Regions from separate parts of the Cupriavidus sp. UME77 genome, predicted to be linked through region 2. Evidence: predicted binding sites of a transcription regulator. Region 2 holds the regulator's gene; each other region holds the start of a gene.

Region 1 (8,846 bases), on a different contig from region 2:
GAAGGCCATTTTGTCTCGCCGGCCGGCCGGCAGGTGCGTGTGCTGGACCTGCCGGGTGCCTATAGCCTGCACGCAGCCAGCCTGGATGAGGCCATCACGCGCGATGTCTGCCTGGGCAAGCGCCCGGGCGAGCCGCGCCCCGACCTGCTGGTGTCGGTGGTGGATGCCACCAACCTTCGCCTGCACCTGCGCTTCGTGCTGGAACTGCGCCGCCTGGGCCTGCCGATGGTGCTGGTGCTCAATATGAGCGATGCCGCGGCCAAGCGCGGCATCCACATCGACCGCGACAAGCTGGCCGCCGCGCTCGGCGTGCCGGTGGTCCAGACGATTGCCGTCAAGCGCGATGGCGCCGCCAGCCTGCTGGCCGCGCTTGACGCGGCCTTGCCGGAAGTGCCGGCTGCCGCCCCCGAGCCGGCATCCGACATGGACGTGCACCAGGAGGTCAAGCGCCTGCTGGATGCTGCTGTAACCATGCCGGCACGTACCGCGGCCTTGGACGACCGGCTCGACCGCATCCTGCTGCATCCGGTGTTCGGCCTGGTGATCCTGGCCGTGCTGCTGTTCCTGATGTTCCAGGCGGTGTTCTCCTGGGCCACCCCGCTGATGGACGGCATCGAGGGCGGCGTGCACTGGTTCGGCGAGATCGTCGGCAGCCATCTGCCCGAGGGCATGCTGCGCAGCCTGCTGGTGGATGGCCTGATCGCGGGCCTGGGTGCCGTCGTCGTGTTCCTGCCGCAGATCCTGATCCTGTTCCTGTTCATCCTGACGCTGGAGGAATCCGGCTACCTGCCTCGCGCCGCCTTCCTGCTAGACCGCCTGATGATGGGCGCCGGCTTGTCCGGCCGCTCCTTTATCCCGCTGCTCTCCAGCTTTGCCTGCGCGATTCCCGGCATCATGGCCACGCGCACCATCCAGGACCCGCGCGACCGCCTCGCGACCATCCTGGTGGCCCCGCTGATGACGTGCTCCGCGCGCCTGCCCGTGTACGCGCTGCTGATCGGCGCCTTCATCCCGGCGCGCACGGTGATGGGGATGTTCAACCTCCAGGGCCTGGTGCTGTTCGTCCTCTATGTGGCGGGCATCGTGAGCGCACTGCTGGTGGCGTACGTGCTGAAGTATTTCCGCCGCGACCGCACCGACCACCCGCTGATGATGGAGCTGCCCTCGTACCGCATCCCCAATGCGCGCGACGTGGCGATCGGCCTGTGGGAGCGTGCCCGCATCTTCCTGTCCCGCGTGGGCAAGGTGATCCTGACGCTGACGGTGCTGCTGTGGTTCCTGGCCACGTTCCCGTCGCCGCCGGACGGCGCCACCGCCCCGGCCATCGACTACAGCTTCGCCGGCATGATCGGCCGGGCGCTTGAGCATGTCTTTGCCCCGATCGGCTTCAACTGGCAGATCTGCATCGCGCTGGTGCCGGGCCTGGCGGCGCGCGAAGTCGCCGTGGGCGCGCTGGCCACCGTCTATGCGCTGTCCGGCAGCGAGGACGCCATGGCCAGCCAGCTGGTGCCGATGATCGCCGCGCAATGGTCGCTGGCCACCGCGCTGTCGCTGCTGGCCTGGTTCGTGTTCGCGCCGCAGTGCATCTCCACGATGGCGGTGATCCGGCGCGAGACTGGCTCCTGGAAGGTGATGGCCGCCTCGACGGCCTACCTGTTCGGGCTCGGCTACATGGCGGCCTTTGCCACGTACCACATCACCCTGATGCTGGGCTGACGCGAGGACATTGCAGCCATGAGCCTCTACCACGCCGTTGAAACCCTGCTGGTGCCGCTGATCGTGCTGGCCTGCACGATCTCCGTGCTGGCCCGCTATGCGCCGCGCACCCGCGAACGGATCAAGGCCGGGCTGGCGGCACGCCTGGGCGGCACCGCTGCCACCGGCTGGCGCCGGCGCGCAGCAGCCTGGCTGGCACCACAGGCCGCGGCCGGTTGCGCGAGCGGCTGCGACAGCGGCGGGTGCAATACCTGCGGCTCCAGCACCACCGGCAGCACGCAGCCAGCGCCGGTCACGCAGGCCAACGAGCAAGTCATCCGCTTCGTGGCCAAGCGCTGATTGGCAGCGCGATCACGCCCCAAAGCCCATCGCTGGCCACGTTTTTGATCCACGCAGAAACGGGTACGCTTTGGGTTCGCCGCGCTGGTTCACAGCGTCTTCGGCACCTCCCCCCTCTTCCCCTTTTCGTCGGCACCTGCGCGCCACGATCTCCATCAACAACGGCGCCCGGCAGGAACACATGCCAGGCGCCGCGTGAAAGCTCAGGCAAAAGCTGGGCGCCGCGTCAACTCACCGTTCCCGGAATCGTGATGGAAACCGGCTGCAGTTCAGGGCCGGCCGTGCAGGTTGCGGTCACTGTGAAATTGCCAAGCGCCAAAGGCGTGACCACGATCTGCGCAGCATTGACGCCACCCGCGAACGCTACGTTGGCGCTGCTGGTCCAGCTCCAGCCCGTGCAGCCAAGATAGGGAACGTCCGCACCGAAGTTCTTGAGCGTGGCGGTGACCGGAATCGGCACGGGCAGCGACAGCAGCAGCTTGAGCGGTTGTGGCCCGTTATAGACCAGCGCCCACTTCGGCTGCTCCGTCACCGTCAGGATGGCCTTGGGCGTGCCCGCTATCTTGCTGCTGGCCGCGCTCACCTGCAGCAGGCTCTGCACGGTGGGCGTGCCGATCACGATGCTGGTGCTCAACGTGGCCTGCCGCGTGGCTGGATCCGCCGCAACGGAAAGCGTCGGCGAGGTGGCGGCGTAGCTCCAGGTGCCGTCGAAGTCCGCGGTGGAATCGTGCGAATCGCTGCGGATCACGCGCGCGTTGAAGACCTGCGGATAGCCGTTGAGCACAGACAGCGCGTTGATGGGCATGCCCCCTTGCGATAGCTCGAGCCGGTAGGTGTAGCCAGTGTTCTTCTGCACCGTCACCAGCATCTGGCCACTGACAGCAATGCCGTTGGGCGCGGTGACCGAGACCGTGACCGTGCCGACCGCGGCGGTGGTATCCGAGCTGTTGACGCCCGTCAGCGATGCGGCATTCTGCGCGGCACTGACCTGCACGTTGCCAATCGAGCTGGCCCAGGCCCAGTCGTGCACGGCCGCGCTGACGTCGTTGCCGTTGCCATCGACCAGCGTCGCCGTGACCGGCTGCACTTGCCCGTCAACCAGCGACAGGACCGGATTCGACAGTGCCAGGTTGTAGCTGACCGCGGTGGGCTGCACGGCCACCGTGGCGGTTTGCGCGGGCAGTTGCGTGGTGCTGTTGTCCGCCGCCTTGACGGTGGCCACCACCTGGATGGTGGCCGTACCCACCGCCACCCCCGTGATGGTGGCGCTGCCGTTTGCGGCCGGCACCACGGTGGCGATGGCGTTGCTGGACGAAGTCCAGGCAAAGGTGCTGGACGACGTTACGTCCGCTCCCTTGCTGTCCACCACAGAGGCCGACATCGAGATGCTGCGGCCCACCCCGACCTGTCCCGAGGTCATCGTGAGCGTCACCGAGTATTTCACCGGGGTGGTATCCGCCGCGGTGCTCGCGGTGGTGGGCGCTGCGGCGCCCGAGCCACCGCCACCGCCGCCGCCGCCGCAGCCCGCCATCAGCAATGCCATGGCGGCGCAGGCCAGCCATGCTGGCCACGACTTCGTGTTTCTCATGATGTCTCCCCGTATGGCGTTAAATCCCGGGCCCCTTGCCGACAAAAGCCGAAGCAGGGCGCCGCTGGCCAGACTCGTAAGGTTGGCGCGGCCGGCCAGGAAAATGGCGGAATTGGACGGTCGCGTGCTATCCAGGCTAGTCACGATGTGCACGCTGCTGTACCAGCCAAACGGCTGAGAGTTCAGCGCTTATGTACGCTGACGCACGCCTGGGCTCAATCACAAGTCCGTGCGGATGGCCAGGCGGAGGTGGCCGGCCATCCGGTTATCCGCCGGGGGCTCGGCGCACTCGTCCTTGACGCCCGTTCGCGTTCTCGACTATTCTTGCCGGATGCCGACTGCCGAAAAGCGGGCTCGGCATGCGTAAGCCGCTTCATCCGCACCGCTTCCAACACACTACGCAATGCACCAAGCCACCTGCTTCCACCGCCGCGCCGCCGATGCCTCCCGCATCGCTGCAGCCTCGCGCGTGCCGGCAGCAGGTTGCGCGCTGGGTACCGCCATTGCGCTAGTTGCACCGGCCCTGTCGGCGCCGCGTCTTTCCTCCTCGCTACTGCTAGACCTACTGATCGGTTGCCGGGCCTAGTGCCTAGTGGCAGTTCGGCAGCCTCGCGCCACCCTTTTTCCGCATTGGCCTTCTGACGCCTTCGCTATCGAGCGTTTCAACGCCCCGGCGATCTTGCGTCCTGCCTTTTGCCTTTTGCGTTTTGCTTTTTTGCTTCTTGTGTCTTGCATCTTCCCGCGAGGAAGGAGAACCGTCATGATGTTGCGCAACCCCGCCACCAAGTACCGCCCCGCCACTACCGTAGATATCGCCGACCGAACCTGGCCCGCCAAGCGCATCACGCGCGCACCGGTCTGGATGAGCACGGATCTGCGCGATGGCAACCAGGCCCTGATCGAGCCGATGAACCCGCAGCGCAAGCTCCGCTTCTTCGAGCAACTGGTCAAGATCGGGCTCAAGCAGATCGAAGTGGCGTTCCCCTCGGCCTCGCAGACCGATTTCGATTTCGTGCGGATGCTGATCGAGGAAGACCGCATCCCGGACGACGTGACCATCGTGGTGCTGACCCAGGCGCGCGAGGACCTGATACAGCGCACCATCGAATCCGTGCGCGGCGCCGCGCGCGCCGTGGTGCACCTCTACAACCCGATCGCCCCCGCGTTTCGCCGCATCGTGTTTGGTGCAAGCCGCGAGGAGGTCAAGGAGATCGCGCTGGCGGGCACCCGCCTGATCAAGGCGCTGACCGACGGCATGCCCGAGACGGCATGGACCTACGAATACTCGCCCGAGACCTTCAGCATGACCGAGCTGGATTTCTCGCTCGAGGTTTGCGATGCGGTATCGGCGATCTGGCAGCCCAGCGCCACGCGCCCGCTCATTCTCAACCTGCCGACCACGGTGGAATGCAGCACACCCAATATCTTCGCCGACCAGATCGAATGGATGCACCGGCATCTTGCACGGCGCGCGGACATCGTACTGTCGGTGCACCCGCACAATGACCGTGGCACCGCAGTGGCAGCCGCCGAGCTTGCCGTGATGGCCGGCGCCGATCGCGTGGAAGGCTGCTTGTTTGGCAATGGCGAGCGCACCGGCAATGTCGACCTGGTGACGCTGGCGCTGAATCTCTACACGCAGGGCGTGGACCCCGGGCTCGATTTTTCCGACATCGATGAAGTGCGCCAGTGCGTGGAAGATTGCAACCAGCTCCCCGTGCACCCGCGCCACCCGTATGTGGGCGACCTCGTCTTCACGGCCTTCTCCGGCTCGCACCAGGATGCGATTCGCAAGGGCTTCGCGCAGCAGCAGGCGGATGCGATCTGGGAGGTGCCATACCTGCCGATCGACCCGGCCGACCTTGGCCGCAGCTACGATGCGGTGATCCGCGTGAACAGCCAGTCCGGCAAGGGCGGTATGGCCTACCTGCTGGAACAGGTGCACGGCATCTATATGCCGCGCCGCCTGCAGATCGAGTTCAGCCGCGCGGTGCAATCGATGACCGACGAGAGCGGGCTCGAAGCCAGCGCCGATGACTTGTATGGATTGTTCAAGCGCGAGTATCTCGAACATGAGGCGCCGCTGCGCTATGTGGGCCACCAGATGGTGTCCGGCAACAACGGCCAGGTGGAGATCGAAGTGACGTTGCTGCGCGATGGCGAAGCGCTGCGCGCGCGCGGCCGGGGCAACGGCCCGATCGATGCGTTCGTCAGCGGCCTCAAAGGCGCGCTGGACATGCCGGTGCGCGTGATGGACTACCACGAGCATGCGCTGTCGTCCGGTGCCAATGCCGCCGCGGCCTGCTATGTGGAAGTGCGGGTAGGAGACTCCGCCACGGGCTTCGGCGCCGGCATCGACGCCAGCATCATCACGGCATCGCTCAAGGCCGTGGTGTCGGGCGTGAACCGTCACCTGCTTGCGGCCAGCCAAGTACGGCGCGAACAAGCCTTGGCCGACTGATACCGCCCGCGCCCGGACTCAAGGCCGCGGCGCAGAAAAACCGGTGTGCCCCGCCCCCACGGGGCACACCCGGAAAGACGCCCTTGCGGGACGCCCACGACATGCTCGTTGCTTGACTGTGTGCACAGCGTAAGGCGGGTGCAAACTTGCCGCCACGAATATTTGCGCATGTCCTTAGAAGCCCGGCCCGGGATTGGAAATGCGAAAGAGCGCGGCGCGGGCCGGGACTGTCGCAACGCGGCGACGCATGCGCATGCGCGCGCCACCCATGCCCATCTTCTTGCTTTCGGTCAAGGTTCGACCGGAAACGCTGCGCCAAACTGTGCGTGAAGTTTCCTAAAACACGAGCCAACCATCATGAAGAAGCACCTGCATACCCGTCTGTGCACCACCGCCATTGCCACCCTTGCCGTGCTCGGCGCCGTTGCCGCAACGCCCGCTGCTGCTGCCGATGAAGCGCAGGGCAACTGGATGGTGCGCCTGCGCAGCACCTATCTCGACATGGCCGGCAAGTCCGACCCGATCGGCGGCGTTGGCGCCTCGGACCGCATCACGGTCAATAACAAATGGATTCCGGAACTCGATGTCACCTACTTCTTCACGCCGCACATCGCCGCCGAGCTGGTGCTGACCGTGCCGCAGAAGCAGAACGTCTACCTGGATGGCAACAAGATCGGCTCCTTCACGCATCTGCCGCCGACGCTGCTGGTGCAATATCACTTCATTCCCAACGGCACCTTCCGCCCATATATCGGCGCCGGCCTGAACTTCACGCGGATCTGGGGCGCCGACATTGCCAACAATTCGCTGTCGCTCGATAGCTGGAGCGTGGCGCCGGCCCTGCAGATCGGCATGGACTACAAGCTCACCAAGAACTGGTTCCTCAATGCCGACGTCAAGAAGGTGTGGCTGTCGAGCGATGTGAAGGCGGCCGGCGTGAAGGTCTCGAACGTGAGTCTGGATCCGTGGCTGTTCAGCATGGGTGTGGGCTACCGCTTCTGACGAATCGCGGTACGTCGCTCCACGGCACAACGATCGGACGGCAGATCCCGCGTCAGGCTCTGGCTTGGCGCGGGATCTGCCGCAATGCGTTGCGATTCAGGCCATAGAAGCGCGCGACCACGGCCATCTCCGAGCCAGCATCCAGCAGCGCTTGCGCCGATTTCCGGCTCCGCAGTATCTGCGGGATGTTGGCGAGGAAAACGCTTGCCACGTCCGGGTCGAAATGCGAGCCGGAACCTGCCGAGACAATCGACAGCGCATCGTCGTCGCTCATGCCGGGACGATAGCAGCGCGACTCCGTCATGGCATCGAACGCATCGGCGATGGCCACGATACGCGCGGCCAGCGGGATCTCCTTGCCGGCCAGGCCGCGTGGATAGCCCGTGCCGTCGAAACGCTCATGGTGATCGTGCGCGACCTGCGACGCCAGGCGCATCAGCGCGTCCGCGCTGCCCGCGAGGATGTTCGCGCCGATCTCTGCATGCCGCTCGATCACCTGCCGCTCTTCGGGGAGCAGCTTGCCAGGCTTAAGCAGTACGGCATCGGGGATGGCGAGCTTGCCCACGTCGTGCGCCGGCGTGACGAGCCGTATGCGCTCGCAGTGCGCCGCATCCAGCCCCACCAGATCGGCAAGGCAGGCGGCGATCGTCGCAGTGCGAACGAGATGGCCCGATGCATGCGGGTAACGCAAGCAGCCAGCGAGCGTCAGGCTGGCCAGCGTAATAACCGCATGGGGATTCGTAGTCATGGTGCTGAAGCTGGGCGAAGCGCGAGATTCTATGCCTGCCGAGGCATATCGCCAATAGCTGATGGCGAACCGCCTTCGTGGCCACGCACTTCGCCTGCCTCAGTCCATGCTGAGATTAGCCTGCTTGACGAGCTTGCCGAAGCGGCCGATCTCTGCCTGGATCTGACTGCGCATCTGCGCTGGCGTGTTGCCCACCGGCTCCGCGCCGATAGCGGCGAACTGCTGCTTGACGTCGTCGCTGGCGAGGCTCCTGGCGATTTCCGCGCTCAGCTTCGCCACGATCTCGGGCGGTGTGCCCGCGGGCGCCATCACGCCGAACCAGGACGCGATGTCAAAGCCGGGCAGGCCCGCTTCGGCCAGCGTTGGCACGTCCGGCAAGGCGGACGAGCGCTTCGCGGTGGCGACCGCCAGCGGCCTCAGTTTGCCGGCCTTGATGTAGGGCAGCGCGGACGAGGTCGTGTCGAACATCATGGACACTTGCCCGCCCATCAGGTCCGTGATGGCGGGCGCGCTGCCCTTGTAGGGGATATGGCCGATATCGGTGCCGGTCTGCGCCTTGAACTGTTCGCCAATCAGATGGTGCGCGGTGCCGTTGCCATTGGAGGCATAAGTCAGCTTGCCGGGATTGGCCTTGGCATAGGCGACCAGTTCCTGCACCGTTTTGGCGGGGAAGCCCGGGCCGACCACCAGCACGTTCGGCACGATGGCGACGACCGATACCGGCGCGAGGTCCTTTTGCACGTCGTACGAGAGCCGTTTGTAGACGCTCGGCGCGATGGTGTGGTGAACCGCGCCCATGAGCAGCGTGTAGCCGTCCGCCGGCGCCTTGGCAACGGCATCCGCCCCGATCGTCGCGCCCGCGCCCGGCCGGTTCTCGATGACCACGGGCTGGCCCAGCGCCACCGTGAGCTTTTGTCCGACGGTGCGGGCCAGGATGTCGGTCGTGCCGCCCGGCGGGAACGGCACGATCAGGCGGATCGGCTTGGCGGGAT
Region 2 (8,846 bases):
AGGACGATCTTCGCCTCTTGGGTATTCATGTTGATTGCGTGCAGCCTGTCTTTGCACCTGCGCCCCGGTTGATCCCGGGCGCACTGGAGATTGCGGGTTCAGCGGTAGGGATTGCCACCGCCATCTGGCCGCGCAGCCAACCGCATGCTTGATGCATGCCAGCCGTGCGCCTTCTTTTATTGCATCGGGTGCCGGACCTGACCGGCAGGAGATCGCCCGGCCACCGGCTTTAACTGCCAGTCGACGGAGCCCTTGCGTCGCGCCTTCCCCCTGATGTGGCGGACCTGTCCGGCGCGGCGTTTATCATCGAACGCACCGGGTGCAAGAAAATACGGATATCGGGCCTGCTGGCCTATTTCACCCCGCCCTGCCGTGGCTGGTCTTTTGAACCGAATCTTTTGAACCGGACGGCGGATGGGGAACGGTCCCTGGCGCTGATGCCTGCCTGGGTGTTCCTGGCATGCATCCCTGAGCAGCGGATGCTACCTGACGATGCCACGATGAAATACGCTGCGCGATATCGCTGTTCTTGCGATTGTATGGCATTCCCTGGCAAACCTGCAACCGATTCGCACAGCTACCTCAGCGAGGAAGTGACAGATACACCACGAAACAGCGCTTCAGAAGACCAGGCAGAATCCATGCGCGGCAAGCGTCTCAGGTAAAAGCAGCGCGCGCGCCACCCCGGCCAAGCCAAAGGCCACCACCGCAAGGCCAGCGCCAGCGCGCAACGCCGGGCGCCGCGAAAGCTGCCTGAGATAGCCGGACAGGCCCGAGATCACCAGCAGGTTCGGCAGGGTGCCCAGGCCAAACACGGCCATCACCAGCGCGCCCGACGGGGCATTGCCGGCCAGCAACGCCATGGCAAGAGCACCGTACACCATGCCGCACGGGACCAGCCCCCAGGCTAGCCCCATGCCGTAGCGGCGCAGCAAGCGGCCCTGCCCATGCGCCCGAGCCACAGCTGGCAAGCGCGCCCCGATAGCGCCAAGGCCGCGCAGCAATCCACCCGCGCCCCGGGCGGCGAGCCGCTCCAGCCAACCCGTACCCGTGGTGCGCCCGCGCAACATCCACAAGCCCGACAATGCCAGCATCACACTGCCGATCCCGAACAACCAGCGCTGCAGCGGCAGGTACTGTGCCTTCCAGACGCCAGCGCCAAGGGCGCCCAGCAAGCCTCCCAGCACCGCATACATGCTCAGCCGCCCGGCATGCATGACAAGCAGTTCCAGCAACCAATGGCCGGGACGCCGGAGCACCGTGGCAGGCACGCGCGCAACGCCGCCCTGCTCCGCCGCCAGCGCGATCCCGCCGCACATGGCGGCGCAGTGCACGCCGCCCAGCAAAGCCAGGGTAAATACGCTGATAAGCACGCCTATGGTCAACTTCTCCTCCCAATCACACAATCGCAACGTCCGGCGCGGTAAAATGCGGAGAACGCGCCCCCGCAGCTCCAAGAGGCGCTATCAACATGAAGCTTGGCGCCCGCGTACATCAGCGCGCTCGCAAAACATGACGACGGGCACGGCAAGCCGCGCTGCACAGATAGCGCACTGCCGCAAGACCCGCGCGCCAGGCCGATGTGGATAGCGCTTCCAACCGACGACTCTCAACGTCAAGCTCTCAACTCAATGCGCCTGCCACATCGCGCTTGATTGACTGCGCTAAACCGACAGGCCCCAATTGCTCACCACCATTCCCATTACCGAGATGTCGCCCCGCTGCTCCACTTGCTCGCTCGGCCAGCTCTGCCTGCCCGTCGGCATGTCGCAGCAGGACCTCGAAAAGATGGATACGCTGGTCCAGGACCGGGTGCGCGTACGCAAGGGCGAAACCCTGTACCGCCTCGGCGACCCTCTCACCGCCGTCTACGCGATCCGCTTCGGCACGCTCAAGACCCACCTGACAATGGAAGACGGCCGCTCGCAGATCACGGGCTTCCACCTTCCCGGCGAAGTCGTCGGCCTCGACGGCCTTGGCGAGATGCAGCACGCGTCGGACGCCACCGCGCTGGAAGATACCGAAGTCTGCGTGGTGCGCTTTGGCGATCTCCAGACGCTGTCCAACGTCCTGCCTTCCCTGCAGCATCAGTTCATGCGCCTGATGAGCAAGGAGATCTCGCAGGACCAGGTCATGTTGATCACGCTCGGATCGATGCGCGCCGAGGAGCGGCTTGCCGCTTTCCTGATCAACCTGTCCGAGCGCTTGTCCGCGCGCGGCTATTCGGCCTCCGAATTTGTGCTGCGCATGAGCCGCGAGGAAATCGGCAGCTACCTGGGGCTCAAGCTCGAAACTGTCAGCCGCCTGTTCTCGCGCTTTGCGGAAGCCGGCCTGATCCAGATTCGCCAGCGCCACGTCAAGCTGGTCGACATGGTGGGGATCAAGCAGATCGTCAACAAGTCCTGCTGACGCGCTCGTCGCGCGCCGCCCTCGCCCGCGGCGGATCGCCGCGATGCCGCGCCTGCTGGCCTGAACCGGCAAGGCGCGCATCACAATCACTCCAGCTCGTCCGTGTCCGCCAGCCGCGTGGGCATGGTGTACAGCGTCAAGCCGCTCGACAGCGAGCACAGCACCCACGCGATCAGGAAGCCCACGGTGTAGACCGCCTCCCGCGATGCCTCGACCGGCTGGCCGAAGAAGCGCAGGTCACCGGGATCGACCATGGAGAATACCAGCGCGGTCGTCAGCCCGGCGACCAGGAAAGCGGGCCACAGCACCCACATCAGCCAGCGTAGTCTCATGATCACCTCGCTTGCGCCGCGACCGGCGCTGCCTGGCGCGCGCTGCCCGCCTTCTCGACCACCAGGCCGTGGCGAGCGACCCCTTCCTCAATGGGCGGATCCGGGTGGGTCATGGCCAGCCAGATCGTGACCCCGCAGGCCACCATGGCAACGAACGGCCCACTCATCAGCAGCCACGGCCATGGCTCCTTCCACCAGGGATTGCTTTGCTGCGTCATCTGGCCTCCTCTAGTTCTAGATCGCGTATGTAGCGTACGGATTGGTGTATCCAGCGTCCCCCGCCGCCTCATAGATTGCGCGGCACGATAAAGCTGGTGCTCTGTCGAATCTCCGCGCCATGCGCCCCCGCGCCCTCGTCGGGCACCGCGGTCACCGTGACCTCGATCTTGTGCGTGCCCTGCGCCGCGGACTCGATCGGCACGCGCACCCGGATGGGAATCAGGCGATTGGACGTGGGCTCCAGGTTGCCGGCAGCGTGATCATATTCCACGGCCAGGCCCTTGAGCTCATCGCTGCCCGCGCTGACGGCGACGCGCATTGGCGCCTCTGTCGTGTTGATCAGTTGCAGCCGATACACGTTCTCGATCCAGCGCCCTTCCACTTCCCGCCCCAGCGCGCCGCGGTCGCGGATGATATCGACCTTGAGCGGCGTACGCATGGCCAGCGAGGCCATGAAGCCGGCGACCAGCGCCAGCCAGATCACCGAGTAGATCACCGTGCGTGGCCGCACCAGGCGCTTGCGCGCCACGCTCTCGGAGAGCGCGCTGCGCATGGCGTTCTCGGACGTATAGCGGATCAGCCCGCGCGGGTAAGCCATCTTGTCCATGACCTGGTTGCAGGCGTCGATACAGGCGCCGCAGCCAATGCAGTCGTACTGCAGGCCATCGCGGATATCGATGCCAGTAGGACAGACCTGCACGCAGATGCTGCAATTCACGCACGAGCCCAGCCCGGCGGCCTTGTGGTCCGCCTTGCGCGAGCGGCTGCCGCGCGGCTCGCCGCGGCCCACGTCATAGGTGACCACATAGGTGTCGCGATCCACCATCACGCTCTGGAAGCGCGCATACGGGCACATGTACTTGCAGACCTGCTCGCGCATGAAGCCGGCGTTGCCCCAGGTGGCAAACGAGTAAAACAGCATCCAGAACGTCTGCCACGGACCCAGCGAGAGGCTCAGCACCTGCGCGCCGAGCGTGCGAATGGGCGAGAAGTAGCCGACGAAGGTAAAGCCCGTCCATAGCGCGATCACGATCCAGAGCGTGTGCTTGGTGGCCTTCAGGCGCAGCTTGCGTACGCTCCAGGGGTCGCCGTCCAGGCGGATGCGGGCAAAGCGGTCGCCTTCCACATGCCGCTCGATCCACATGAAGATCTCGGTGTACACCGTCTGCGGACAAGCGTAGCCGCAGAACAGCCGCCCCGCGATCGCCGTGAAGAGAAACAGCGACACCGCGGAGATCACCAGCAGCACGGCAAGGTAGATCACGTCCTGGGGCCACAGCACCAGGCCGAATATATAGAACTTGCGCGCGCCGAGATCGAACAACATGGCCTGGCGGCCATTCCACTGCAGCCAGGGCATGCCATAGAAGAACAGCTGGGTCAGGACCACCATCCAGACCCGCCAGCTCGAGAACGCACCCGACACCGAACGCGGATAGATCTTGCGGCGGACTTCGTACAGGGTCTCGTCCGACGTTTCCGCGTCCGCCGAGTCAGGTGCGGGCGCGCGCAGCGGCGCCCACGCGGCGCCATTCCTTTCAAGCGGCTCCGGTCCGGGGGCGTTCATGGGCGAACACCCTCGCCGCGGTGCGAACCCGGCTGACAAGCACAAGCATGGTGGCTCATTGCCTGCCCCCCTCGCCTGCACCGCCGCCGGTGTTGGACAGGCCCCAGACATAGGCCGTCAACATGCGGATACGCTCCGGCGTGAGGATTTCCTCGTGCGCCGGCATATGGTTGTTATGACCCTTCAGGATGGCATCGACGATGTTCGCCTCCGAGCTGCCGTACAGCCACACGCGGTCCGACAGGTTAGGCGCGCCAAGCGCCTGGTTGCCCTTGCCGGAGGAGCCATGGCAGGCCGCGCAGGTGGACTTGAACGTGCTCTCGCCGCGCGAGGCGCGGATCGGGTCGGAAGACAGGCCGGACAGCGAACGCACGTATTGCGCCACGTCGCCAGCGAGCTTGCCGTCGATGGTCGAGGCGAACGACGGCATCACGCCGTTGCGGCCCTTGGTAATGGTCTGCGTGATGGTCTCGGGATCTCCGCCGTACAGCCAGTCGTTGTCGGTCAGGTTGGGAAAGCCGCGGCTGCCGCGCGCATCGGAGCCGTGGCATTGCGCGCAGTAGTTGAGAAACAGGCGTTGGCCGATCTCGCGCGCCGCCGGGTCGGCCGCCACCTGCTTGACGTCCATCTGCATGTACTTGCCATAGACCTCGCGCTGCAGTTGCTCGGCTGCCTGGCGGTGCGCCTCCAGCTCAACCCGGCTGGAGGTCTTGAGCACGCCGGCGTAGGAACCCAGGCCGGGGTACAGCACCAGGTAACCCAGGCCAAAGATGCATGCCAGCAGGAACATCCACATCCACCAGCGTGGCAGCGGGTTGTTCAGCTCGCGCAGGTCGCCGTCCCACACGTGGCCGGTGTCCTCGGGCGCGCCCACAACCTTGGTGACCTTGCGCTGGGAGAACAGCAGCCACACGCACCAGACGATGCCGACCAGCGCGATGGCGGCAATGTAGTAGCTCCAGAAATCCGTGAAGAAGTCGCTCATGACTCAGTGTTCCTGCGTGGTGTTGTTTGCGCCGCCGGCATGACGCGCGACGCGGTGGCCGGCATCGGGCCTGGCGTCTTGGCGTGCGGCCAGCGGCTCGTCGGGCAAGGCGAACGGCAGCATGGCCGACTCCTGGTTGGCGGCCTTGCGCCCGGACGACCAGGCCCACCAGCAGATGGCGATGAAGGCAGCCATCGAGATCACAGTGGAAAACGCGGTGATCATTGCCATGGCTTACTCCTTGGCCGGCGTGGCTGCGGGCTGCGCGGCGGCCGCGGTATCGACCCGCACATTGCGCTTGGCGATGCCAAGCTCCTGCAGGTAGGCGACCATCGCGTCTTCCTCGGTCTTGCCGGCCAGCGTGGCAGGCGCCTGCTCGATCTCGGCGTCGGTGTACGGCACGCCGAGACGGCGCAGCGCACGCATGCGGTCGCGGACATCGTTGGTCTGCAACGGCGTTTTCTCCAGCCACGGGTAGGACGGCATCACCGATTCGGGCACCACGTCGCGCGGATTGCGCAAGTGGATGCGCTGCCAGTCATCGGAGTAACGTCCGCCCACGCGCGCCAGGTCGGGACCGGTACGCTTGGAGCCCCACAGGAAGGGATGGTCGTAGACCGACTCGCCCGCCGTGGAGTAATGGCCATAGCGCTCGACATCGCCCTGCAAGGTGCGCACCTGCTGCGAATGGCAGCCCACGCAGCCCTCGCGGATATAGATATCGCGGCCCATCAGGCGCAGCGCGGAATACGGCTTGATACCCGCGTCGGGCTCGGTGGTGGAGTGCTGGAAGAACAGCGGCACGATCTGGACGAGCCCGGCGATGCTGACCACCAGGATGGTGCAGATGATCAGCCACCCGATATTCTTCTCCAGGGTCTCGTGCGTAAAGAAGCTTCGTTTTTCGGACATCGTTTCTATCCTGGAATGATCAATGGGCGGAGGCGGAAACGCTGGTCGGGATCAGTGCATCCACGGCAGGCTTGCCGATGATGGTCCTGGCCACGTTGTATGCCATCAGCAGCATGCCGGAGAGGAAGCACAAGCCACCCAGCAAGCGGATCAGGTAGAACGGGTACTTGGCCTTGACCGCTTCCACGAAGGCGTAGGTCAGCGTGCCGTCGGGCTGGGTGGCGCGCCACATCAGGCCCTCCATCACGCCGGCGATCCACATCGAGGCGATGTACAGCACCACGCCAATGGTGGCGATCCAGAAATGCAGCTCGATCAGGCGCACGCTGTACATCTCTTTCTCGCCAAAGAGCCGCGGGATCAGGTAGTAGAGCGAACCGATCGAGATCATCGCGACCCAGCCCAGCGCGCCGGAGTGCACGTGGCCAATGGTCCAGTCCGTGTAGTGCGACAGCGCGTTGACGGTCTTGATCGACATCATCGAGCCCTCGAAGGTCGCCATGCCGTAGAACGACAGCGCCACCACCAGGAACTTGAGGATGGGATCGGTGCGCAGCTTGTGCCAGGCACCCGACAAGGTCATGATGCCGTTGATCATGCCGCCCCACGAAGGTGCCAGCAGGATCAGCGAGAACACCATGCCGAGCGATTGCGCCCAGTCCGGCAGCGAGGTGAACTGCAAGTGGTGGGGACCAGCCCACATATAGGTGAAGTTGAGCGCCCAGAAATGGACGATCGACAGGCGGTAGGAATAGATCGGGCGGCCGGCCTGCTTGGGGATGAAGTAATACATCATGCCCAGGAAGCTGGTGGTCAGGAAGAAGCCCACCGCGTTATGGCCGTACCACCACTGCACCATGGCGTCCTGCACGCCGGCATACGCCGAGTAGGACTTCCACATGCCCACCGGCATCTCGGCGTTGTTGACGATATGCAGGATGGCGATGGTCAGGATGTAGGCGCCAAAGAACCAGTTGGCCACATAGATATGGCGGGTCTTGCGCTTCATGATGGTGCCGAAGAACACAATGGCATAAGCCACCCAGACCAGCGTGATCAGGATGTCGATCGGCCATTCGAGCTCGGCGTATTCCTTCGAGCTGGTGATGCCCAGCGGCAGCGTGATGACCGCGGCCACGATCACCAGTTGCCAGCCCCAGAACGTGAAGGCCGCCAGCGGGCCGCAGAACAGCCGCGCCTGGCAGGTGCGCTGCACGATGTAGTACGAAGTAGCGAACAGCGCGCTGCCACCGAAGGCGAAGATGACCGCATTGGTGTGCAGCGGGCGCAAGCGGCCGAACGACAGCCATGGCGTGTTGAAATTAAGCTCCGGCCAGATCAACTGTGCCGCGAGCAGAACGCCTACGGCCATACCGACAATCCCCCAGACTACCGTCATGACGGCAAACTGCCGCACAACGCCGTAATTGAAGGTGTCGGCGCGAGAATACGCGGCGGTGACAGCCATTCAGACCCCCAGATTGGATAAACATGAATTGATGTTGTGACTGTAGGAAAAGCGCGCGCAAGCTGTCTTGATCTGTATCAAGCGCACCGGAAAGCATGGGAACTCAGGTGCAACGGCGTCTCGCATCCGCACACACGGCAACGCAACCGCGCGCGGGCACGGCCGCATTGCCGCGATCACTCAGGGCTTGTCGTTGTCGAGCAGAATGGCCTCGCCGGGCCGGTCGAGATCGTCGTATTGCCCGGCGTGCAGCGCCCACCAGAGCGCACCGGCGATCACCGCGACCAGCACCAGGCTCATCGGCACCAGCAGGTAGAGCATGTCCATGGCGTCAGTCTCCGGGCTTGCCGGCGCGCAGCAGGCGCCAGGCATTGGCCACCACCAGCAGCGACGACACCGACATGCCGATGCCCGCCATCCAGGCGGTGACATAGCCGGTTGCCGCCAACGGGATGGCGATCACGTTGTAGGCAAAAGCCCAGGTGAGGTTCTGGCGCACCACGCGGCGCGCACGGCGGGCCATCTTGAGCGCGTTCGCGATCTCCGCGACGCGGCCATGGGTCAGCACCGCGTCGGCGCCGGCCTGCGCCAGCGGCGCGCCGCTGCCGATGGCGATCGAGACTTGCGCCTGCGCCAGCACGGGCGCATCGTTGATGCCGTCACCCACTGCCAGCACCACGGCGCCGCCGCGCTGCAGGCGCGCCACGTACTCGCGCTTGCCTTCGGGCGTGACGCCGCCCTCGCGGCGCGGGATCTGGAAATGATCGGCCCACCAGCCGACGGTGGCCGGCGTATCGCCCGAGACGAGATGGCAGGTCACGCCGAGCGCGCACAATTCGTTGAGCAAGCGCGCGGATTGCTCGCGCGTCACATCGGCCAGTTCGAACACCGCCAGCGCACCGGCGGCGCTGCCCAGCCACACCAGCGTGGCGCCGCGGCGCTCGCTGCCGCCGA
Region 3 (4,859 bases), on a different contig from region 2:
CGCACTCGCCAAGCACCTTGGAGACAAGGATCGCTAAGCGCGTACGAGATAGGCCTGGCGCAAGCGCTCGGCATCCACCTTGAGCACGTCGCCCAGGTAGGCATCGATGCCGCCGTAGTCCTGCTCGATGGCGTGCATCGAGGCTTCAAGGTAAGAGGCCTTCACCGCCAGCAGCGGCCACATCACCGCGGGATCGACGCCGAACTGCGCCGCGCCGGCGCTCATCTTCTGGTTGAAGCCCTGGTTCCAGTGATTCGATTCCAGGTAGTTGGCCATGATGATGTCGCGCTCCACGCCCAGGCCGGCCAGCAGCAACATCGAGGCAAAGCCGGTACGGTCCTTGCCCGCGGTGCAGTGGTACAGGAGGTTGCCGCCCTGCTCCGCAGTCTTCAGGAAGCCGCCAAAGGCCGCCTGGTACTTGCGCGGAAAGTCGCCATAGACCTCCAGCATGAAGGCCTCCATCTGCTCCGCGCTACCGTCGCGCAAACGCGGCATCAGCTCGGCCATCGACATGCTGCCTTCGAGCACCGGTGCGGCGACCCAGCGGAAAGCCTCGCCAAAGGGGCTTTCCGCGGCGGTCTTCTCACCGGCCGAGCGGAAGTCGATCACCATGTCCAGCCGCAATGCGCGCAGCCGTTCCATATCCGCCGCGCTGGCCAGGCCCGGGTTGCCGCTGCGAAACAGCTTGCCGGCACGCACGCGGTGGCCATCGCGCGTGGCGAGGCCGCCGAGGTCGCGCAGATTGACCACATTGTCCAGCGCAAGCGCTGCGTTGCCCGGCACGCCGGCGCCTTGTGATGGCGCATCGGCCAAGTTTTCCTGCATCGTGTGTCCCTGCCCTGTCTTTGTCGTTCGGTGGCGCGCGCGCCGCACCGCACGTGGCGGCGGCTCAGCGCGCGCGATAGGCCGGCACATGCCAGCGCGTATGGCAGCCAGCAATATAACGGCGATCGAGCTTCGCCACCAGTTTCCACACGCTCATCGGGTCCACATCGTCGAGATCCAGGTCGACCCAGGCCCAGGGATGCGCGCCGTCGCCCTCGCGGATCAACTCGATGTCCTTGACCCGCACGTAGGCGGCCAGCGCCGTGCGCAGCGCCGATGCGTCGACTTCGGCACGTAGTCCTCTCACTAAAACCTTCATCTTGCACTCCAAAATTTTCAGATCACGTTCACGCGGCTCGCGGCGTGCGGGGCCGCAGGTTGTTGCACTCGCTGCGCAACGCCCGCAAGCCCTTGTATCCCTTGTATCGCAACGATCTGAAAGTCTGACCGCTTGGCGCATCGAAATTTCCCTGTGCGAGCCGGTTCTTTGATCCGCGTCATATGCGCCCGGATCCACTCTCGACAGCCGCCGTTGGCCGGCACGATAATTTCCCCATGTCGAACGCGGCAGCCCGGCCGCAAGCCGGTCTCCCGCCTCCGCCAGGTCTTCACGGAACACCACCGGACGACGCCGCCACCCTGCCAGTCACAGGCTAGCCATCTGCCCCGCGCGTGACGTCCGCCTTCCCGTGTCGAACCAAGATCAACAAGACAAGAAAAGGGAAAGCGATGACAGACCCGCGCACTCCAACCCAAGCCGTCCGCGCAGCCGCCCCCACCGCTATCGGTGTGGCTGCCGCCGTGCCGCAAGCCGCGCCCGGCAAATCCACACCATGGGGGCTCTACGCCGCCGTCCTGGTACTGATCGGCATACTCGCCCTGCCCCTGCCCCCGGACCTGCCGGTGGCGGGACATCGCATGCTGGCGATCCTCGCCTTTGCCATCGTGGTGTGGATCACCGAGGCGGTCTCCTACGAGGCCAGCGCCATCATGATCACGTCGCTGATGGCCGCACTGATCGGCTTTGCGCCCACGGTGGCCGACCCGGCCACGCAATACGGCACCTCCCGCGCGCTCGGCATGGCGCTGGCAGGGTTCTCCAACACCGCGCTAGCGCTGGTTGCCGCCGCCCTCTTCATCTCGGCGGCAATGACGGTGACCGGGCTCGACCGGCGCATCGCGCTGGTCACGCTGTCGGCCATCGGCACCAGCACGCGGCGCATCCTGATCGGCAGCATCGTGGTGACCATCGCGCTGTCGCTGGTGGTGCCGAGCGCCACCGCGCGCAGCGCCTGCGTGGTGCCGATCATGATGGGCGTGATCGCGGCCTTCGGGGTCGACAAGAAATCCAATATCGCCGGCGGCATCATGATCACCGTGGCCATGGCCACCAGCATCTGGAACGTCGGCATCCAGACCGCCGCCGCGCAGAACCTGCTGACGGTGGGCTTCATGGACAAGCTGCTGGGCGAGCGCATCACCTGGCTGCAATGGCTGATCGCCGGCGCGCCGTGGGCCATCGTGATGTCGGTCGTGCTGTATTTCCTGGTGCGGTTCCTGTTGCCCGCCGAGACCGAGGCCATCCCCGGCGGCAAGGAAGCCGTGCAAAAGGAACTCGCCGGGCTGGGCCCGATGAGCGGCCCGCAGAAGCGGCTTGCCGCCGTGTCCATCGGGCTGCTGCTGTTCTGGGCGACCGAGGGCAAGCTGCACCAGTTCGACACCGCCACCGTGACCTTCGTCGGCCTGGTGATCCTGATGATGCCGCGCATTGGCGTGATGGACTGGAAGACCATGCAGCAACGCACGCCTTGGGGCACGCTGATCGTGTTCGGGGTAGGCATCAGCCTGGGCACCGCGCTGCTTACCACGCAGGCCGGCCAGTGGCTGGGCAAGTTCGTGGTGGCCAACTCCGGGCTCGCCACGCAAGGCCCGATCCTGGTGTTCGCCATCCTGGCCGCCTTCCTGATCCTGATCCACCTCGGCTTTGCCAGCGCCACCGCGCTCACCGCGGCGCTGCTGCCGATCCTGATCTCGGTGCTGCAGACGCTGCCCGGCGATATCAACCAGATCGGCCTGACGATGCTGCTCGGCTTCACCGTGAGCTTCGGCTTCATCCTGCCGATCAATGCACCGCAAAACATGGTTTGCCTGGGCACGGACACCTTCAACGGCAAGCAGTTCGCCAAGGTCGGCATCCCCGTGACGGTGATCGGCTACGCCCTGATGCTGCTGTTCGCCGCCACCTACTGGCGCTGGCTGGGCTGGATCTGATCGCACACCGGGACAAGGAACAAACATGAAGATTACGTTGCAATTCGCCACCCGGCTCGCCCGCGACCTGCTCGCCGCGCAAGGCGTGCCGACTGACATCGCCAACGACGTGGCCGAGCACCTGGTCGAGGCCGACCGCTGCGGCTACACCAGCCACGGCCTGTCGATCCTGCCCAACTACCGGCGCTCGCTTGCAACCGGCAACGTCAACCCGGCGGGCCGCGCCGAATGCGTGCTCGACCGCGACAGCCTGCTGGTGTTCGACGGCAATGGCGGCTTCGGCCAGCACGTAGGCAAGCGCGTCATCGAGAGCGCCATCGAGCGCGTGCGCCAGCACGGCCACTGCATCGTCACGCTGCGCCGCTCGCACCACCTGGGCCGCATGGGGCACTATGGCGAGATGGTGGCCAAGGAGCGCTTCGTGCTGCTGAGCTTTACCAATGTGATCAACCGCTCCCCGGTGGTGGCCCCCTACGGCGGCCGCACCGCGCGGCTGACCACCAACCCGCTGTGCTTCGCCGGGCCGATGCCCAACGGCCGCCCGCCCCTGGTGGTGGATATCGCCACCAGCGCCATCGCCATCAACAAGGCCCGCGTGCTGGCCGAAAAAGGCGAGCCCGCCCCGGAGAACAGCATCATTGACAGCGACGGCAACCCCACCACCGATGCCGCAGCCATGTTCAGCGAACAACCGGGCGCGCTGCTGCCCTTCGGCGGCCACAAGGGCTATGCGCTCGGCGTGGTAGCCGAACTGCTCGCGGGCGTGCTGTCGGGCGGCGGCACCATCCAGCCGGAGAACCCGCGCGGCGGCGTGGCCACCAACAATATGTTCGCGGTGCTGATGAACCCGGAACTGGACCTGGGGCTGAGCTGGCAGAGCGCGGAGGTGGAAGCCTTCGTCAACTACCTGCACGACACCCCGCCCGCCCCGGGCTTTGACAGCGTGCAATACCCGGGAGAGTTCGAAGCCGCCAACCGCGCACTCACGACCACCCACCTGGACGTGAACCCTGCGATCTGGCGCAACCTGGAAACGCTGGCCAAGGAACTTGGCGTGGCACTGCCGGCGGGCTGAACCGGCGGCGCGGCTTGGGCAGGGACATGGCCGGTGCTGGCACAATACGGCCCATGGAACGTCTCTGGTCGAATTTTCTCAAGCTGGTGCTGCTGCTCATCCTGGGCGCGGCCCTGCTCGGCACGCTCGCCGTGCTCGTCGCTCAGCGCCAGCTGCCCACGCTGGACGCGCTCACCACGTTTCGCCAGTCGCCCGGCTACGTGCCCATCGGCGAAATACCGCCCAAGCTGACCCAGGCGGTGGTAGCCATCGAGGACGATCGCTTCTACCTCCATGACGGCATCGACTATGTCGGCGTGATCCGCGCCGGCGTGGCCAACCTGTCCGATGAGCTGTCGCAGGGCGCCTCGACCATCACCATGCAGGTGGCCCGCAATTTCTTCCTCTCGCGCGAGAAGACCTATACCCGCAAGCTGTATGAGGTGCTGCTGGCTTACCGGATCGAACACGCGATGAGCAAGGACGAGATCCTCGAGCTCTACATGAACAAGGTCTACCTTGGGCAAGGGGCTTATGGTTTTGCCGAGGCGGCCGAGACGTATTTTGGCAAGCCGGTGAGCGAGCTGACTTTGGCGGAATGCGCAATGCTGGCCGGATTGCCCAAGGCGCCTTCGGCGAATAACCCGGTGGTGAATCCCCGGCGCGCCCGGCAACGGCAGGCTTATATTTTGCTGCGGATGCTGGAGTT
Region 4 (8,846 bases), on a different contig from region 2:
GCAAGGCATGCAATGCGGCAATCATGGTGGCACCCGTGGCAAGCCCATCGTCCACCACGATCACCGTGCGCCCTTCCAGCGCACGCGCGGAGCGCCCCGGCGTGTATTGCTTCCGGCGGCGGCGCAGTAATGCAAGCTGTTCGTTGCGCTCCTGGTTGAGATAGCTGGAGTCGGCGCCAACTCGTGCCGCGTAGGGCGTCACGTAGACCCAGCCGCTTTCATCGACCGCGCCGACCGCCATCTCGCGGTCGAATGGCGCCCCTAGCTTCCTGACCAGGACCACGTCCAGTTCGCCGCCGAGCCGCTCGGCGAGTATCTTGCCCATCGGCACGCCGCCCCGTGGAATGGCCAGCACAAGGGGATGGGCGTCGCCGTACCCGGCGAGCGCTTCGGCCAGCCGCTCGGCGGCCTCGTTCCTGTCCTGGAAAGTCATGACATTACCTCTTGCCTCTTACCGGCAAGGGGCTCTGGCTAGCCACCGAGCGGGCTTGCGGCCCTCAAGCGCGGTACCAATGAACATACAGGGTCTCATCGGCGTCGGGATAGTCGATTTCCAGCTTGCCCCGATACGCATGATGCACGGCAGAGCCGATATCGCGTGCCAGGTGAAAGCCCGTGGTCGTGATGGTGATGCGGTCCTCCTGAACCAGCGTCTCCATGATGCGCTCCATGGGATGACTCTCTCTCATCAGGGCTTCCCGGTGCCGCACTAGCCCGAGCATCTCATCCCGGTGCTCCTGCTGGAACGCCCCATCCAGCGTCAACTGCGCCGCGGGCACATGGTCGGCAATGCGGTGGCAGGCCGGGCACATCAGCGCCTTGGCGCCGGGCGGCACGGCCCGCCATTGCCAACGTCCTTTCAGGTAGACCGCGTGGCAAGCGGGACAGGAAGCGATGGCAGGCGCCTTCTCCGGCTGCTTGTAGGCATCGTGGATGGGATCCTGGGGAAGCCGGTCCCAACGGGCCGGCCTGACCTGGCTCGAACGCTCACGGACTTTCATGTCTGGCTCCTGAAATCGTATCGGGCAGCGCCCACGCGGCCTGCCTGCTGTTTCGCGGACTCACCTGGCGAGCCCGCCCACGGGAACGCCCGCGCATGCTCATCGCATGCCGCTCGGCGCCCCGAACATGTGCTCGTGCTTGCGCTGGCACGGGGTGCAGCGTTTGGCCGTGGGATACGCTTGCAGCCGCGGATAAGGAATGGGCTCGCCGCAGTCCAGGCACACGCCGTAGCTGAGCCCGGTGATCCGCTTTCGTGCCACCGCTATGTCGGCAAGTTCCATGCGGTAGTGTTCCGCCACGGCATCGTCCATGCGCTCCTCGGTGTCATGCTCGGCGAGATCCGCGTCGTCGCTCGGTTCGCGCTCGGCGGACACGGTACGGGAAACGGCTGCGGCGTCCATCTGGCCACGGATTCTCTGCTCTCTGCTGTCCAGCAAGGTGACGAGGCTGGAGAGCTGCTCTTTCGTTAAATCGGACATCGTTGACTCCCGGGCGCGGCAAGGTGGATCCACATCCATGATGCGATGACATCGGGCAGGCCGCTTGCGCCAGATCAAGTGATGGGCCGTTGGCACGAAGCGCCTGCGGCGTGGCGCGCTGAACCCTGGTTCCGCTTCAAGCTTCAATATAGGTGGGTGGCTGGCGGTTAGCTTGATGCGCGTCAATCTCACTTCCGGCGATGCACAGAGCCAGCCGCAGCGATGGTGCGCGCGGGCGCGGATATCGCGGCGGCGCTATGCGGGCAGTTAATGTGACTAGTGTGACATCAGGACCGGCACCGTCATGGTGTCCAGCAAAGCCCTGGTGACGCCACCCAGTACCAACTCGCGCAGGCGGCCGCGCCCGTAGGCGCCCATCACCACCACATCGGCGCCAAAATCCGCCGCGCGCGAGAGCAAGGTTTCGCCGATGGCGATGTCCGATCCTTCCTGGCAGTGTTCGAGCTCTGCTTGGACGCCATGGCTTGCCAGCGCAGCCATGGCATGGCCCGGCAGGCTCGCATCGGGCCGCGCGCCAGTACCTTGCGCGCAAAGCACCTTGGCCTGCCCGCCGCAGATCAGGGGCATGGCGTCGTGCAAGGCGCGCGTGGCCTCGCGTCCGCCGTTCCAAGCCACCATGACACGTGCGCCGGGTGCGGCGAACTGCCCGGCGAATGGAATGACAAGGACCGGCCTGCCGCCGTCGAGGATGAGGGTTTCCAGGAACTGGGTCGCCACAAAGCTGTCCGGGTCGCCCGGATCGTATTGCCCGGCAACGACAAGGTCGGCCTCGCGCACTTCGCGCAGCGCCATCATCAACGGATCGCCATCCACTGCCCGCCACTCGGTTTCGATCCCCAGGTCCTGCGTTGCCACCAGGAAGCGCCGGTGCACCTCCTCGCGCGCCTCGCTGCGCCGCTGGCGGTCCTCGTCGATATAGGCCGCGGCGCCCTCCATCAGGTAAAACCAGGCGACGTCCGGCATAAAGCCGGCAAACAGCCCGATCAGCCGGGCATGGCGGGCCACGGCGAGCCGGGCAGCGATTTCAAGCCGGTCCAGCGCGCGTGGGCTGGTGTCCAGGTGGACCATGATGCTGGCATATTCCATAGCATTCCTGTGCGGTTTGGGTTTGGGAACCTGAATCCAGTCTAGGAAGCGCTTGGACGTGGCTATTGACTCAGGTCAAGCCCGATACCTTCTGCACCTTCTGCACTGGTGCCGATTTCGGTAGCCTCCTGAGAATATGACGCACCTCTGTAAGCGAATGTATCCAAGATTGCGATGCGTAGCGATCCAGCGGAGAGTGCCTGAACCCCATGGCGCAGCGAACAGGCTCCGCCAACTCACCATCTAGCTGCGGTGCGCTCAATAGATCGCCAGAACAGCAGCACGGACAACGCGCCTGCAAAACCCTTCATCAAGAGCGCGCTTTTTCATACAAGCTCCGCCCCGTCGCTGGAGACGATGATGTTAAGTCCTCATGAATATGCAGCACTAATGCTTATCCTGGACTCTCAGGGGCCTCACGAGTTGAACCCCGATGATCTCCACGCGTTAGTGAAGCGGCAACTCGTCCGATTAGAGCAGCTATCCCCTAATCGATGCCGTCTGCATCTCACTGACCAGGGTCGCCACGTTCTCGAAGCCATCGGGAAAAGGCATTGGTCGGTACGCTGACTCGGCCGTACCTCAACCGCCGTGCGGTTCGGGGCGAATTGGCGCCTATGCCCCACGGTCGCGGAGTCCACCATCAGCGAAATGCGCAAGAAACGCTGCCATCGGCGTGGTGCAGTTCAGCCTTCGCTTCCCGCGAAGTCAACCAACACAGATTCGAACCCTCATCGGTGAGGAAAAACATGACCAAGAACGAGCGGATTCGCACCTTGCGGGTTACTACGGCACTGGCGGCAGGCCTGCTATGCGCAGCTACCTTTGCCCAGGCGCCTGGGGCCCCTCCTGATCGCAGCAATGCTGCGGTACCTTCCGGCATGACACAGATCGAGCCACCGAAGGATCCGCTGGTCCAGCGCCGCGATGCCAACAAGCAAGCATCGGACCAATACAAAGCCAAGAAGAAGGCCGCGAAGACCGAATACAACCAGAGCGTGAAGTCCGCCAAGCAGGACAAGAGCGTTGAGAAGAAGGCGAACGACGCGAAAATGAAGCAGGAAATGTCCAGTACGCCTGCCGACGCGCAGAAAAACTAAGCCCACACCGCAGCTTCCCTGGCTAGGTAAAACCGGTACACCCGCCGCTACCTCCAGGGAAGTGGTGCGTTCCTCGCACCTGATCTTGCGTCTCGTGATCGCTGACGTGGCAACATGAGGATGCGTCTGTCATCCTGCGGCCTGCTGACGTTGATACTCTTTGAATTTCATCTGCATATACGCCGGGCGCTCAATTTCATGCAGTTGCCGGGGATATTGCTCCGTGGCATTGAACCAGCTGGTCAGGCGTTGCTCGAGCTGCTTTCCCGGCGGACTTGACAGCGCACTCAGGTACGCGTCGATGGCCAAGTAGTAGCGCATGGTATTGCGCTCTATCAAGCCGCGGATACCTCCCACATATTTGCTGTTTCCAGCGGAAGCCACCTTGCCGATAGCTGTGAAGCCTACCTTGCCGCTACCGATGGTAGCCAGATAGGTGCTCATTGCAACGCGCCCGGCCAGTCCGTAGCTATAGGAATAGGTGAGATGCAAGAAAGTCCGATTCCCTTCAACGGGTACCGCCTCGAGCACAATCAGGTAGTCCTTGGTACTTAGCGGCCCGTTGTCAGCCCTAAGCTCTACCCGGAAGTACTCCGTAGTGGGGCTGGGTATCGCTCGGTAATTGAATTGCAAGCGGTAGGTGTCCACAAGCTTTTGCTCGACTTTCTTGCCTAGGTTCACCTCAAGTATGGTTCCGTTTCCTCCGATCGCAGCATGGCAGTACTTGATGTTAAGGTGCAATATCAGCACATCACACCAGTTGGCCGGCGCCTCAGGGCCACTATGCAGCGCCCCATCGACTACCGCGAACGGGTGATCCAACACGCTGTAGATCTCGCCTTTAAGCATAGAGGCCGACTCGATCGATTCCAGGTACAGCCTGCGTTGGAACGGACTGTGGTTGAGTTGTTGTACTGAACTCTCGTATCGGTCATGCAAGCTTGCAGCATTGTCCGCCGCCCGCGCGACTGACACATGGAATAGAAGGCACATCGTCAAGATTGCGATATGGTAGGCCTTGACTTGCGCGAACCTGTGTCGGCCGCGCTCCTGGCAAGTGCTCTCATTCATGAGTTCTCACGTCCCATATTGTTGGTGGCCAGTCACATCGGCGATAATCGCTGCGCACCGGCATGACAAAATATCGAACGGTCGTGCCTGTATCACGTAACCAATCTGGAGGACGCCATGCGTGACATCATCGACGGCTTTCTGCGCTTTCAGCGCGACGTCTATCCTCAACGAATCGAGCTTTTCAAGCAACTCGCAACGACACAGAATCCCAAGGCGCTGTTCGTCACCTGCTCGGACAGTCGCGTCGTGCCCGAGCTCCTCACCCAGCGTGAGCCGGGAGAACTGTTCGTCATTCGCAATGCCGGAAACATCGTGCCGTCCTACGGTCCGGAACCTGGTGGCGTTTCGGCCACCGTCGAGTATGCGGTCGCGGTCCTGGGCGTGCAGGACATCGTGATCTGCGGGCACTCCGACTGTGGCGCGATGGGCGCGATCTCGCGTTGCACTTGTCTTGATCACCTGCCGGCAGTCGCGAGCTGGTTGCGTCACGCGGATGCTGCAAAAGCAATCAACGCGGCGCATCAGTTCGATACCCCTCGCGCTAAGCTCGACGGTCTCGTCAGAGAAAACGTGATCGCGCAATTGGCCAATCTACGCACCCATCCGTCTGTGGCACTTGCGCTCGAACAGGGGCGCATGAGTCTGCACGGATGGGTTTACGACATCGAGGAGGGTAGCATTGATGCCCTCGACGGCCCGACACGACGATTCGTACCGCTTGCCGACTCGCCGACCACTGTGGCTGTGGCTTCGCGCAATCGCGGACAGGTGTGAGAGAAGCTGGCGGCGACTCGATGTAACAGGGACCCGCTTGACCAGGTGCCTGCGCCTGCAACGGCAGGACGGGGCCCTCGGGGTCGCCTCAGGCTGGCCCCGGCTTGAACTTGGTTTTCGTCGCTGGCACCCGGCGCCTGGGCGACACGCTAAGCGATTGATTTAAAATTGAAAGTGGCCATGGTGCCGACCAGGTGGTATTTGTCACATGCGCCGGAGCGCACAAGGTCGAATCATGGCGTAACACTGCCACCAGCTCCAGACGGGTTCCGCTGACTTTGCCAACGTCTCGTCGAGGTCTTCTTGCATCGCCGGCGGCCGTAGCCGCCTTGCCGCGACTTAGGACTTGAGCCAGGTAATCAGCTCTTCGCTGATGAAGCGTATGTTCAACTCGTCGTCCGACAGGGCCACGAAAGCACGCAAATTGTCGATGCCAACAAATCCCGTGTTATCGAACTCGTCGCCCAGCTGCTCGAGGAAGGGGAAGCCGCCACCCTGGTTTGACACGCCGATGAAGAGGAAATAAACCTCGTCCCTGCGTTCCTGAGATGCACGCAGCACATCCAGCGTGCGGCCCCTGTCCGAGTTTTCGCCGTCAGTGATGACAATCACCAGGCTGCGGCGCTTCTGACCGGACTGCACTACCTTGTCCTTCTTTCCGAAGAAGCGGCCGATGACGCTCGCCCTCTCAACGATTTGCGTCCAGCCGAAATGCGCCAGCATGCGCTCGAGCACGTAGGAGTAGTCCGTGCCGCCGTTCCAGCCGCTGACCTTGCCGATAATGTGCTTCTTCACGAAGCCCTGGTAGTTGTCGGCGTTGATGGGGCACACATCTTCGACGTGTGACGCGCCGTTAGAGAAGGTAAAACAGTCGACCTTCTTGTCCGGGTCGAAGGCAAGGCCCCAGGGAATCAGGCGCGTGAGCAGGTCATTGGTCACGCCGTCACGATGTTCGTCCTCGAACGAGCCCGACACATCGATTGCGAAGCCTACTTCAAGCTCTGGCGGCTTCACCACGCCAGCCTTCTGGAGATTGAGCACCAGAGCCTGGGTTGCCTTTTCGAGGTTCACTACGAGAGCCATGCTTTCTTCCTTTCAAGAAATTGAGTCAGGTCACTGAGCTTTTCCAGCACCAGGTACCGTTGTGTTTCGTTCGGTTTGTCGGTCAGCGTGGCGAGTTGCCCATACATCGCGGGCAACTTGACCAGCACGCCGTCCTGCACCAGGAGCACCAGTTCCTTGAACCTCGTCTCATCCTGGCGCAACGAGAGAATATTTTCCTGCGCCATGGCTTGCGATGTGGCGAGGGCCATCAGCCGTGACTGCAGCAGCAGTGCCTCATCCGTGCGTAGCCCCTCCAGCAGGTACTCGCCGGCGAGGAAGACCCCTTCCAACTCGTCCTGGGCGGCCACGTTGCGTGCGACCAGTTCCGCGAACGAAGACAGCAACGCCATCACCGTTTTCCCGTCGGTCGAAAGCCGAGCCTCGAGCTGGCGAATCTCCGCCTCGTTTCGCATCCAGACTGCGTTCGCTGACTTTTTCAGGAAGCCGCCTGCCATTGCATCCACTATCTCAGCCAGCAGCCTGTGCAAGCGGGTCATCAGCGCAGCAACCTGTCTCGGAGCAGTCGCCTCAAGCAGCTGAAGCCGGTCCTTGATGATTGCGTTGACGTTCTCCTGCGCGGCCACCCCGAAGGCCAGCCAGTCCGCCGACCCCATGCTGTCGGCCGCAACCCCTGCCAGTACCGCGCGCGCCTGAGCGATACACCCAGGCTCCGCGCCAGGAAAGCGGCGCACCAGGTCCTCTGGCGTTACCGAGACCAAGCGACGGAGACTACCGGCCATCGCCGAAGGATGAACCGGTGCAGCAGCCTCCGGCATCCGTTCGACAATGACGGCTGACACGGCAGTAGGCGCCAGCGAAGATGCGGCCGTGGCCGGCGCGCTCTGGCCCGCGCTCTGGCCATTCGAGGGCAGTGCGGTCGGCCGGACGACGGTCGGCGAGGGGACCTTCGCAGGCACGCCGACGCCGGGCAGCGCGGCGGGCTGGATAACGGTCACTTGAGGACGCGTCTGGAGGCCGCCATCCACGGCAGGCGTTGCCGGTGCGCCAACTGCGTCACCGCCAATCACCGTGACTTTGTGCGTCATGATGGAGAGCCTCCGGTCGACTGCTTAGGAGAAGTGGCCCAGCACGCCGTTGAAGTCAGTATTGAAGCCCACGCCAACGCCGATGAACGAGGCACCGTTGCCGTCCACCACGATGGAGCCCATCTGCACGCCGACGAAGGCGCCGAACTGGCTGGACAGGCCTACATCGAGCTGGGGCTGCCCCGCACTATTCTCGATAATGACACGCGCGTTCTCGACGTGCTTGAAAGTCTTGCCGGACGCCTGCGGGTGAATCATCGCGAGCAGCGGGATCTCGAGATGGCCGGCCGCCGGCATCGTGAGCAGGCGCGGCTTGACGGTGACATACTCGTCGTCGCCTGCCAGGCTGCCGTCGCGCGCATCCGGACTATGAACCAGCGCGCCGCCATGCACCGAGAACGTCTTGTCCGCGGCCAGTGGAAGCGTGCCGGCCTTCACGCCACCTTCTAGCACGCGCTCGACGTTGTACGTGGACAGGATGTCGCCGAGGCTCGACGCTTTCGCGCCGCTGCCAGTGTTGACGGTTACCAGCGCGTGCAGGTCGAGGTCGGTATTGCCGTCCCACGACAGGCGAACCTTGAACTCCTCGCCCTTGTTCAGGTTCAGGGAAAGCTTCGGTGCGGCTTCGCCCGGCTTCGACAGATTCAGTACCAGATTGCTCATGCTATCTTTTCTTTGCGTTAGAAGGTTTGCGGTGCGACCGTCGCCGCGGGGTTGAGTTGACTACCGAGGTTCAGCAGTTCCTGCCGTACTTGCGACATTGTGCTGCGGGCTTCCTCGAACTTCGCCTGATTCGTGGCGCGAGCGGCCTGAACGATGGACTGCAGCGCCTGCGTATCGGCGACGACGCGTTTCAGGTTATTGGCCTGATCGAGGCGATTGTTACCTGGGGCCGTAGCGGCGGTAGCCACTACGTTCTGCATCAGCCTGGAGCGCACCTCCTGAAGGTTCTTGTCCAGGTTTGCGCCGGACTGGCCGAGACGCTGGACGTTCTGCACCATTTGCGCGCCGTGAATCGTCAGTAGCGTCATGCGGATGCTTGCGAAGCGGTCCCCCATCGTGACGATGAGTTCTTGCAGCGTCGATACGCCTGCGTTCTGCAGTTGGCGAATCACCAGCTGTTCAGCCGGCAGCTTGGTCATCATGGCTTCACGGGCCAG

The links. Region 2 encodes FNR, which switches genes on or off when oxygen is low (the NO sensors DNR and NnrR bind a similar motif). Its sites were predicted from a motif close to TTGATNNNNATCAA; they were not measured.
Region 1: A9975_RS22700 (OmpW family protein) is a predicted target of FNR. The motif match lies at 6,385-6,398, and genes of this name have one in related genera.
Region 3: A9975_RS03870 (DASS family sodium-coupled anion symporter) is a predicted target of FNR. The motif match lies at 1,313-1,326, and genes of this name have one in related genera.
Region 4: A9975_RS03670 (TraR/DksA family transcriptional regulator) is a predicted target of FNR. The motif match lies at 1,654-1,667, and genes of this name have one in related genera.

What each region holds. Positions count from the first base shown of each region.
Region 1 covers NZ_LZZU01000055.1:149,958-158,803, reverse strand. Annotated here, with positions in the region: gene feoB (ferrous iron transport protein B) at 1-1,716, shown strand, start outside; gene A9975_RS22715 (DUF6587 family protein) at 1,735-2,055, shown strand; gene A9975_RS22710 (hypothetical protein) at 2,282-3,643, opposite strand; gene leuA (2-isopropylmalate synthase) at 4,407-6,104, shown strand; gene A9975_RS22700 (OmpW family protein) at 6,462-7,106, shown strand; gene A9975_RS22695 (HD-GYP domain-containing protein) at 7,159-7,854, opposite strand; gene A9975_RS22690 (tripartite tricarboxylate transporter substrate binding protein) at 7,954-8,846, opposite strand, start outside.
Region 2 covers NZ_LZZU01000060.1:29,569-38,414, forward strand. Annotated here, with positions in the region: gene scpB (SMC-Scp complex subunit ScpB) at 1-29, opposite strand, end outside; gene A9975_RS23870 (sulfite exporter TauE/SafE family protein) at 621-1,385, opposite strand; gene fnr (fumarate/nitrate reduction transcriptional regulator Fnr) at 1,684-2,409, shown strand; gene A9975_RS23880 (hypothetical protein) at 2,496-2,741, opposite strand; gene A9975_RS23885 (hypothetical protein) at 2,744-2,959, opposite strand; gene ccoG (cytochrome c oxidase accessory protein CcoG) at 3,028-4,527, opposite strand; gene ccoP (cytochrome-c oxidase, cbb3-type subunit III) at 4,583-5,512, opposite strand; partial or broken gene A9975_RS38590 (cbb3-type cytochrome oxidase subunit 3) at 5,609-5,743, opposite strand; gene ccoO (cytochrome-c oxidase, cbb3-type subunit II) at 5,747-6,424, opposite strand; gene ccoN (cytochrome-c oxidase, cbb3-type subunit I) at 6,444-7,892, opposite strand; gene ccoS (cbb3-type cytochrome oxidase assembly protein CcoS) at 8,073-8,219, opposite strand; gene A9975_RS23920 (heavy metal translocating P-type ATPase) at 8,224-8,846, opposite strand, start outside.
Region 3 covers NZ_LZZU01000009.1:361-5,219, reverse strand. Annotated here, with positions in the region: gene A9975_RS03880 (tyrosine-protein phosphatase) at 34-825, opposite strand; gene A9975_RS03875 (RNA-binding protein) at 890-1,144, opposite strand; gene A9975_RS03870 (DASS family sodium-coupled anion symporter) at 1,555-3,096, shown strand; gene A9975_RS03865 (Ldh family oxidoreductase) at 3,122-4,171, shown strand; gene A9975_RS03860 (transglycosylase domain-containing protein) at 4,225-4,859, shown strand, end outside.
Region 4 covers NZ_LZZU01000007.1:107,631-116,476, reverse strand. Annotated here, with positions in the region: gene A9975_RS03680 (phosphoribosyltransferase) at 1-433, opposite strand, end outside; gene A9975_RS03675 (BCAM0308 family protein) at 498-1,001, opposite strand; gene A9975_RS03670 (TraR/DksA family transcriptional regulator) at 1,101-1,481, opposite strand; gene A9975_RS03665 (universal stress protein) at 1,758-2,588, opposite strand; gene A9975_RS03660 (hypothetical protein) at 3,338-3,688, shown strand; gene A9975_RS03655 (hypothetical protein) at 3,818-4,759, opposite strand; gene A9975_RS03650 (carbonic anhydrase) at 4,877-5,536, shown strand; gene A9975_RS03645 (VWA domain-containing protein) at 5,876-6,619, opposite strand; gene A9975_RS03640 (hypothetical protein) at 6,607-7,686, opposite strand; gene A9975_RS03635 (TerD family protein) at 7,711-8,349, opposite strand; gene A9975_RS03630 (hypothetical protein) at 8,367-8,846, opposite strand, start outside.